2 regions of the Polaromonas sp. UC242_47 genome follow, and region 2 is predicted to be linked to the other one. Evidence: riboswitches for the same ligand, from Rfam matches in the RefSeq annotation. Region 2 holds a riboswitch; the other holds the start of a gene.

Region 1 (4,312 bases), 1.3 Mb from region 2:
CGACGGCAGGCAGGTCCACAAACACCACGTCACCCAATGCGTCTTGCGCATGGACGGTGATGCCGACGGTGGCGATGTCGCCGGTCACGCTGAGCCATTCGTGGTCTTCGGTGTACTTGATCATGGTTTTCTCCGTTAATTGAGGTCGTTAGAGTCGGTTGATATCAGCCGCGGAAATAGCGGTTGGGAACAAAAGGCATGGCCGTCACTTCCATGGCGACGGGTTTGCCACGCACGATGGCGTTGACTTTGGTGCCCAGCGTGGCATACGCGGGCGCCACATAAGCCATGGCGATTGGCTGGGCGATTGTCGGCCCCAGCAGGCCACTGCTGACTTCGCCGATACGCTGGCCGTCGGTATTTTGCAACTCGGTGTGTTCGCGCACCGGCACACGTTCCAGCGCGATCAGGCCCACGCGTTTGCGTGTCAGGGCCGCGGGGTCTGCCAGTTGCGCCAGCACTTTGTCGGCACCCGGAAAACCACCGGCGCGTGCGCCGCCGCTGCGACGCACTTTCTGCATCGCCCAGTTCAGGCCGGCTTCCACCGGCGTGGTGCTGGTGTCCAGGTCGTTGCCGTACAGGCACAAGCCGGCTTCCAGGCGCAATGAATTGCGTGCGCCCAGACCGGCGGGTTTGACTTCGGGTTGGGCAAGCAGGGCTCTGGCCAGTGTCTCGGCCTGTGCCGCCGGCACCGAGATTTCAAAACCGTCTTCGCCTGTGTAGCCGCTGCGTGTGAGGAAACAGTCGCAACCCGCGATCTTGAAATGACCGCCGGTCATGAAAACGAGTTTTTCAACATCGGGGGCGAGGCGCGCCAGTGCGGTAACGGCCTGTGGGCCCTGCAGTGCCAGCAGCGCCAGGTCGGGCAGGGGGATGATCTCGCAGCGGCTGCCGATTTTGGCCTGGATATGCGCGATGTCACCGACCTTGCAGGCGCCGTTGACGATGACAAAAATATCATCTCCGCGGTTGAAAAACATCAGGTCGTCGATGATGCCGCCCTCGTCATTGAGCAGCAGGCCGTAACGCTGCTTGCCGACCGCCAGGTCCATGACATCGACCGGCATCAAGGTTTCCAGCGCGGCGGCCGCATCCGGTCCGACCAGGCGCAACTGGCCCATGTGCGACACATCAAACAGGCTGGCGGCCTTGCGGGTGTGGTGGTGCTCGGCCATCAGGCCGGCCGGGTATTGCACCGGCATGGCGTAAGCCGCAAACGGCACCAGGCGTGCGCCAAGCTCTACATGGAGCTCATGCAGCGGTGTTTTCAGCAGAGGGGAATCGGTAGCGGACACAGGCGTTCTCCGGGGCAAAGCGTTATCCATGATAAAAAATCATGGGCTGCCCCTGCTGTCCGCTTTACCTGAGAGATTCACCTGGCGATGCAGGTTTGCTCCTTCGGTGGGCTGCCTTGAAGGCAGCCTCTCTCCAGTAGGGAACGTTGCCGGCAGCACATGCCCAACAACGGTTGCCAGTCCTTTTGCCTGAGCGTTCAGCACACCAGAAAGGGGGTGCATGCGCCTTCGGCGGTTTTCATGTGAAAACTCTCTCCTGACCGGGTAAGTGTAGCCCAAGCCCTGGGGGGCGTCCGCGCATGGAAGTCAATTTTTCGAGGGAGCGCCCCAAGGAAAAATGCGCTCCCTCGGCGGGCCGCGAACCCCCACGAGGTGGGCGCACCTGGGGCCCTGTTTATTTGGCGTAAACGAGGTCGCGCAGGGTCAAGGAAAGTGCCGGGAAGTAGGTAATCACCATAAGGCAGCCGAGGATCACAAGCACAAAAGGTATCAGGTGAGTGACGATCCGATCCAGCGAAATCCGCGCTACCGTGCAGGCCGCAAACAGGTTCACCCCGAACGGCGGCGTGATCATGCCCAGTGCCAGGTTGACCACCATGACCATGCCGAAATGCACCGGGTCGATGCCGAAATGCATGGCCACTGGTGCCAGGATGGGCGCCAGCACAATGATGGCGGCGCTGGTTTCGATGAACATGCCGATGATGAACAAGGCGGCGTTCACCCCGAGCAGGAACAGCGCGGGCGACTGCAGCACTTCTTGCAGCCAGCGGCCAATCGCATCGGGCACACCGGCGCGGGTGATCAGGAAGGCAAACAGCCCCGCATTGGCAATGATGAACATGATCACGGCGCTGGAGATCACGGATTTGCGCAGGACCTGCACCAGGTTCGGCAGGCTGATCTCGCGGTAAATCACCACGCCGACCACCAGTGCGTAAAACACGGCCACGGCCGCGGCCTCGGTCGGTGTGAAGATGCCGCCATAAATGCCGCCCAGAATGATGACTGGCATCAGCAAGGCCCAGCCTGCCTGCCAGGTGGCCTTGCCAAAACTCAGACGGCCGTCACCGTCGTTTTTGCCCCAGCCCTTGAGTTTGCAATACACGTAGACAAAGGCCATCAGGGCGATGCTGATAAAAATGCCCGGGCCGACGCCGGCAATGAACAACTCGCCGATCGAGACTTCCGCGCTGACGCCGTACAGAATCATGGGGATGGACGGCGGGATGATCACACCCAGTTCGGCGCTGGTCGCCTGCAAGGCTGCGGCGTAACTGGTCGGGTAGCCGTGTTTGATCAGCGCGGGGATCAGGATGGCGCCGACGGCAAAGGTGGTGGCCACCGAAGAGCCCGAAACCGCCGCAAAAATCATGCAGGTCAACACGCAGGTCATGGGCAGGCCGCCCTGAACGCCGCCGACGATACTTTTGGCAAACTCCACCAGCCGGCGCGAAATGCCACCGGTTTCCATCAGGTTGCCGGCCAGGATAAAAAACGGAATCGCGGCCAGCGGGAACTTGTTGATCGCGGAGAACATTTCCTTCACCGAGATCAGCATATTGGCGTTGCTGGCCTGAATGCCAAACACGGCCGCCAGGCCGATGGAGACGGCCACGGAAATGGTCAGTGCGAAACACACGATCATGGTGGTCAACATGACAGCGGTCATTGTGCGATTCCCTTGAAAAATACGGTGCCAGACATGCGGCGATTTGCGTTGGTTGGTGCGTGGCTCATGTGGCGGTTTCCAGTTCCTGGCGCTGGGGATCGATCAGGTTGCCGATGATGCCGATGACGCAGAACAGGCCGCCCACCGGCATGGCCACATAACCCCAGAACATCGAGATGGATTCCAGTCCGGCCATGGACTGAACACGGCCGCGCAGGGAATAGTCCCAGCCCCACCAGATGATGACGGCGATCAGTGTCAGCGCGGCCAGGCAGACCAGCCAGTCCAGCCCACGTTTGATTTTGGGCGGGCTCCAGCGGTACAACACATCCACGCTGACCATGGCGCCTTGCCTAAAGGCAGCGGGAATGCCGAGAAACACCATCCAGATCAGGCTCAGGCGGATCAGGATTTCGGTCCACTCGGCCGGTTGCTCAAGTACAAAACGCGTGATGATCTGGAACATGCCCAGCGTCGACGCGATCGCCAGCATGGCGCACGCGCCGACCATGGCCAGACCGGTGCTCCGGCGCTCGAACCTTAAAAAAGCCTGCTTCATGATGTCTCGCTAGCTTGAGAATAAAAACGCCCGCCAGTCCAATGACTGCGGGCGCAGATAGCTATCAAAATCGTAGCGTTTACTTGACGCTGCGGATTTTGTCGATGTTGGCCTTGCCAAACTGCTTTTCGAAATCGGCATTGACCGGGGCCAGGGCGGTGACAAATTTGGCTTTGTCCAGGGTGTCGATCACGGTCATGCCTTTGGCGCGCAGGTCGGCCACACCTTTGGCATCGTCCTCGTCCACGCGGGCGCGGTTGACCTTGGCGCCTTCTTTGGCGGCTTCCAGGAAAGCCTGTTTGTCGGCCGCGCTGAGTTTGTCAAACGAGGCCTTGTTCATCACAAAAATGCAGGGCGAATAAACGTGGCCGGTCAGCGACAGGTGTTTTTGCACCTGGTCAAACTTGGCCGAAATGATGACTGACAAAGGATTTTCCTGGCCATCCACCGTGCCCTGTTGCAAGGCGGTGAAGACCTCGGGGAAAGCCATGGGCGTGGTGATGATGCCGAAACCCTTGTAGGCGGCAATATGCACCGGGTTTTCCATGGTGCGCATCTTCAGGCCCTTGAGGTCGGCTGGCTCTTTTACGTCGCGCTTGCTGTTGGTCATGTGGCGGAAGCCGTTTTCGGCCCAGGCCAGCGCCTTGAAACCCTTGGCGTCGAACTTGGTCAACATGTCCTGGCCGATGGGGCCGTCCAGCACGGCACGTGCATGGGCCTTGTCGCGAAACAGGAAAGGCACGTCGAGGATTTTGGTTTCAGGCACGAAGTTGGGGATGGGGCCGG
Region 2 (4,312 bases):
AGACGGCGCCTAAACCGGCGCGATGATTTTCCTCTCGGGACCCCATGAAACTTTTTCCCTACGGCCACGCCACCCACCCGCAATGGCGGATGGCGGCTGGCCTTGTGCTGGCGCAGTTGCGCGCCCACATGGCCTTGCCGGCGTATGCGAGTGCGCCGACTTTGGGTTTGCTTTACATCACCGACCACTACGCCGCGCAGGCGCAGGAGATCCTGGATTTTCTGGGCGGCGAGTTGCCCGAGATCACCGACTGGGCCGGCACGGTGGGCATAGGCATCGCCTCCAACAACGTTGAATATTTCGACGAGCCGGCGCTGGCGGTGATGTTGTGTGGTTTGCCCAGCGACCAGTATCGCGTCTTCTCCGGTGTCTCGCCCCTGCCGCCGGCCAGCGCCACCCATTTCAAGGCGCATACCGCCCTGGTCCATGCCGATGCCAGCACACCTGATGTGGCCGAGCTGATCGACGAGATGGCCCAGCGCACCGGCAGTGGTTATGTGTTTGGCGGGCTCGCGTCCAGCCGCAGCAACGCGGTGCAGTTCGCACTCAGCGGCAACGGCAATGTCAAGGGGCAGGGCGCCGCCGGCGGGGTCTTCAGCGGCGGCCTGAGCGGCGTGGCCTTTGCCCAGGGCGCGGCCTTGATGTCGCGTGTGACCCAGGGCTGCCAGCCGATTTCCGGTGAACATGACATCACCGCCTGCGACGCCAATGTGGTCACCGCGCTGGACGGCGAAAGCGCGTTGGACGTGATGCTGGCCGACCTCGGCGTGTCGCTGGACAAGCCGCGTGATGCGCTGGAAAAAGTACGCACCACGCTGGTTGGCCTGCGCAGCGCCGATGACGCGCAGCAGGATGGCCGTATGCAGCGGCCCGGCCAGTTTGGCGCCGACGTGGTGGTGCGCCACATCATCGGCCTGGACCCGGCGCGCAGCGGCATTGCGATTGCCGACGTGCCCATGCTGGGCATGAAGCTGGCTTTTTGCGAACGCAACGTCGCGGCGGCGCGCGCCGACCTGGTGCGTGTCTGCGCCGAAATCCGCGAAGAACTGGAGCCCGAAGAAGTCAGCCTCGATGTCGCCAACGCCCTCAGCGGTTTACACGCCGACGCCGCGCCGCACCCGGCCCGGCGTATCGCCGGCGCGATTTACGTCAGTTGTTCGGGGCGCGGCGGACCACACTTCGGTGCGCCCAGTGCCGAACTGCAGATCGTGCGGCGCGCCTTGGGCGACGTGCCGCTGGTCGGTTTTTTCGCTGGCGGCGAGATCGCCCGCCACCAGCTCTACGGTTACACCGGCGTCTTGACGGTGTTCACCACCGGCGCCTGAACCCGGCCAGCCGCGACTGGCGAGCGTTGGGGCACAGCGCCCTGGAACGCAAAATCAAGCTCGGGCCTGCGGCCGCTCACGATGTCGGCCAGCGCCTTGCCCGAACCGCAGGCATGGGTCCAGCCCAGCGTGCCGTGGCCGGTATTCAGGAACAGATTGCTGATGCGGCTCTGGCCAATCAGCGGCACATTGCTGGGTGTGGCCGGACGCAGGCCGCTCCAGAATTGCGCGCGCTTCACGTCGGTCGCACCGGGGAACAGCTGCTGCACGCGCCGCACAATCGCCTGGCAGCGGGCCGCATTGAGCTGGCGGTCGTAGCCGTTGAACTCGGCGGTGCCGGCGATACGCAGCCGGTCTTCGGCCTCACCGTCGCTGCCTGGCGTGGTGTAGCGGCTGAACACCAGCTTGAACTCGTCGTCGGTCAAGGACACCTGGTAAGCGCGTGTGGGGTCTATCACCGGCAAGGTGACCGAATAACCCTTGGCGGGATAAATCGGCAACTTCAGGCCTATCGGCTCGGCCAGCGCCGCGCTGAAACTGCCGGCCGCCAGCACGTAGCTGTCGGCGGTCAGCTGCAGGTAGCGGCCTTGTGGATCGGTGGCCTCCACCGCGGTGATCTGATTGCCGTCCTTGAGCAGGCGTGTGATGTGGTGGCCCATCAAAAAGCGCACGCCGCGCGCTTCGCAGAGTTGGGCCAGGGCCAGCGTGAATTTGCGGGCGTCGCCCGACTCATCCTCGGCGGTGTAGGTGGCGCCTGCGAGTTGGCTGCGCAGGGTGGCCAGCGCCGGTTCTATGGCCACCGCCTCATCGGCCGAGATCACCCGGCGTTCGCAGCCCAGCTCGCGCATCTGGCGCGAAGGCTCCAGCGCGCCTTCGAACTCCTGCTGCGAGGTGTAGAAATGCAGAATGCCTTGCGTGCGCTGGTCGTAGTTGATGCCGGTGTCGCGCCGCAGCTGTTGCAACATGTCCCGGCTGTAACTGCCGAGCTGGACGATCTGGCGGATGTTGTGGCGGGTGCGGGCCGGTGTGCATTCGCGCAGGAACTGCAAACCCCAGGCCCACTGGCGCGTATCGGCCCGCAAGCGGAACAGCAGCGGTGCATCTTCCTTGCCCAGCCATTTGAGCACCTTGAACGGGGCGCTGGGGTTGGCCCAGGGTTCGGCATGGCTGACCGAAATTTGCCCGCCGTTGGCGTGGCTGGTTTCTGCCGCCGGCGAGGTTTGGCGGTCGATGACGGTGACCTCATGGCCGAGTTGTGAAAGATACCAGGCCGAGCTGACGCCGAGCAGGCCGCTGCCGAGAACAATAACGCGCATTTTGATAACCTTTTAGACAGTGGGTCCAAGCAGAACGGGCGCAGCTAGCTATCAAATGGATAGCGTGTTGACGCCGGAAACGGGTGTCGTTCTGTTGGTTGCCGCTCCCCCTGTCCTTGGTACCTGAGAGATTCACGCCGCAGCGGGCGCTGCGGGTTTGCTCCTTCGGTGCGATGCATCAAGGTGATGCAAAGGCTCTCCAGACGGCTATTTTCAGCATGCAGTACGGGACCTGAGCGTGTATGGGAGTTTGCGCCTTCGGTGGGACGCCTGGGGGCGTCCACTCTCCTGCATGAGAGCCCGATTCTCCCCGAAGCCGGGCCGGCTTGTCAAAGTGTTTAACGTCGCAAGGCCGCAAACGCTTCAAACTCCCAGCTGCGCATGGCCAGCAGCAAGGTGTAACCCTCGCGGTCCTTGTCGGCCAGTTTCTGGTCGGCCTGGTGCTGCTGCGCAAAGTCCTGCGCCACGCGTTGCATACGTTCCATGAAGGAGGGCGCCAGGCTGCGGCTGATGGCGCCATGCACCAGCAGCAGGCCTTCACCGCTGCCGTCAAAGCCGCCGGAAAAATAATCCAGCAAGGCGTTGTCGCGAAAATAATCCATCACCGGGCCATGCGGCCGCCAGCGAAAAGTCTTGGCGAGTTTGAGCCGGTAACGGTTCAGGGCCTTGAGTTCGATGATGCCGATGCGGTCCAGCTGCGCCAGGTAAGTGATGCACTCGGCCTCGGTCACGCGGTAGCTGCCGGTGATCTGTTCCAAGGTCCACTGCGACAAGACACAAATGGCGGTCAGCAGCAGTTTCTTGTCGGCCACCACGGCTTTTTCCTGCGCTTCGGTGAGTTCCGCCAGCAAAGGCTGGGTGTCGGCGACCCGCCGCGCGAGATCGGCAAAGTCCAGTTTCAGGGCGCGGCAAATCGCATCCACCCGCGACAGCGGCATGTCACCCCGCGACAACATCCGTTTGACGCTTGACTCGGCCATGCCGAGTGCGCGCGCCAGGTCTGCATACGTCATCTGGGCGGATTTGAGCTCCTTTTTCAGGGCAGTCACCAGGTCAGCGCTTGTGCTCATCAGAACTCCTTGGTATCAATGGTCGATACTTTAAGTCTTCTGGTGTGATCTTGTATCGATAAGGAGGGGCAGAGGGCGTTGGTGAGAACAGACTGCGCCCACCTCTTGAAAGGGCTGCGCATGGCATTGATTTTCGAAATACCAAAGATCCAGGGCCGCGGAAAAATCAGGGCAGAATCCGGGGCACTGAGCTGCCAACGGGGCAGGCCCTCCAGGCAGCCTTGGAGCCTGTTTACGTTCTCCATGGGGTCGCGTTGGGGCGCAATCGGGATGAGTTGTTCGCCAAGATCTCGCCGCATGGGCTGATGTCCATGCAAGGGATTTGGTGGGCAAATCGCCCGATTTCGCCCCAACCCGGAGGGCAGGTGGCTTTTCGGGCGGTCTGCTGCGTTGCGGCGCTTGCCAATAGCTCGCTATTGGCGGCGCACCGCGCCTTGCAGCCCATCCCGAAAAGTCATCTGCGCGGCCCCATGGAGAGCGTAAACAGGCTCAAAGAGCGTGTCGCACAAGCATTGAAAAGAGGAGTTCGTCATGAGTGTTGATTCCGCCGCACCGGTGCCCTCGTCCGCGCACGAACACCCGAACCAGTTCGCACTGCTCA

Evidence for each region. Region 2 has a riboswitch for glycine ahead of ACHMXK_RS02175 (D-amino acid dehydrogenase). Riboswitches for the same ligand answer to the same signal wherever they lie in the genome.
Region 1: linked by a shared signal. The riboswitch ahead of gcvT (glycine cleavage system aminomethyltransferase GcvT) and the one ahead of ACHMXK_RS02175 (D-amino acid dehydrogenase) in region 2 are both predicted to bind glycine.

What each region holds. Positions count from the first base shown of each region.
Region 1 covers NZ_JBIOAO010000001.1:1,705,749-1,710,060, forward strand. Annotated here, with positions in the region: gene gcvH (glycine cleavage system protein GcvH) at 1-124, opposite strand, end outside; gene gcvT (glycine cleavage system aminomethyltransferase GcvT) at 165-1,325, opposite strand; glycine riboswitch at 1,341-1,442, opposite strand; glycine riboswitch at 1,463-1,564, opposite strand; gene ACHMXK_RS08435 (TRAP transporter large permease) at 1,690-2,967, opposite strand; gene ACHMXK_RS08440 (TRAP transporter small permease) at 3,032-3,526, opposite strand; gene ACHMXK_RS08445 (TRAP transporter substrate-binding protein) at 3,606-4,312, opposite strand, start outside.
Region 2 covers NZ_JBIOAO010000001.1:435,929-440,240, forward strand. Annotated here, with positions in the region: gene ACHMXK_RS02165 (PhaM family polyhydroxyalkanoate granule multifunctional regulatory protein) at 1-26, shown strand, start outside; gene ACHMXK_RS02170 (FIST N-terminal domain-containing protein) at 45-1,325, shown strand; gene ACHMXK_RS02175 (D-amino acid dehydrogenase) at 1,286-2,641, opposite strand; glycine riboswitch at 2,853-2,942, opposite strand; gene ACHMXK_RS02180 (helix-turn-helix domain-containing protein) at 2,980-3,711, opposite strand; partial or broken gene ACHMXK_RS02185 (MFS transporter) at 4,243-4,312, shown strand, end outside.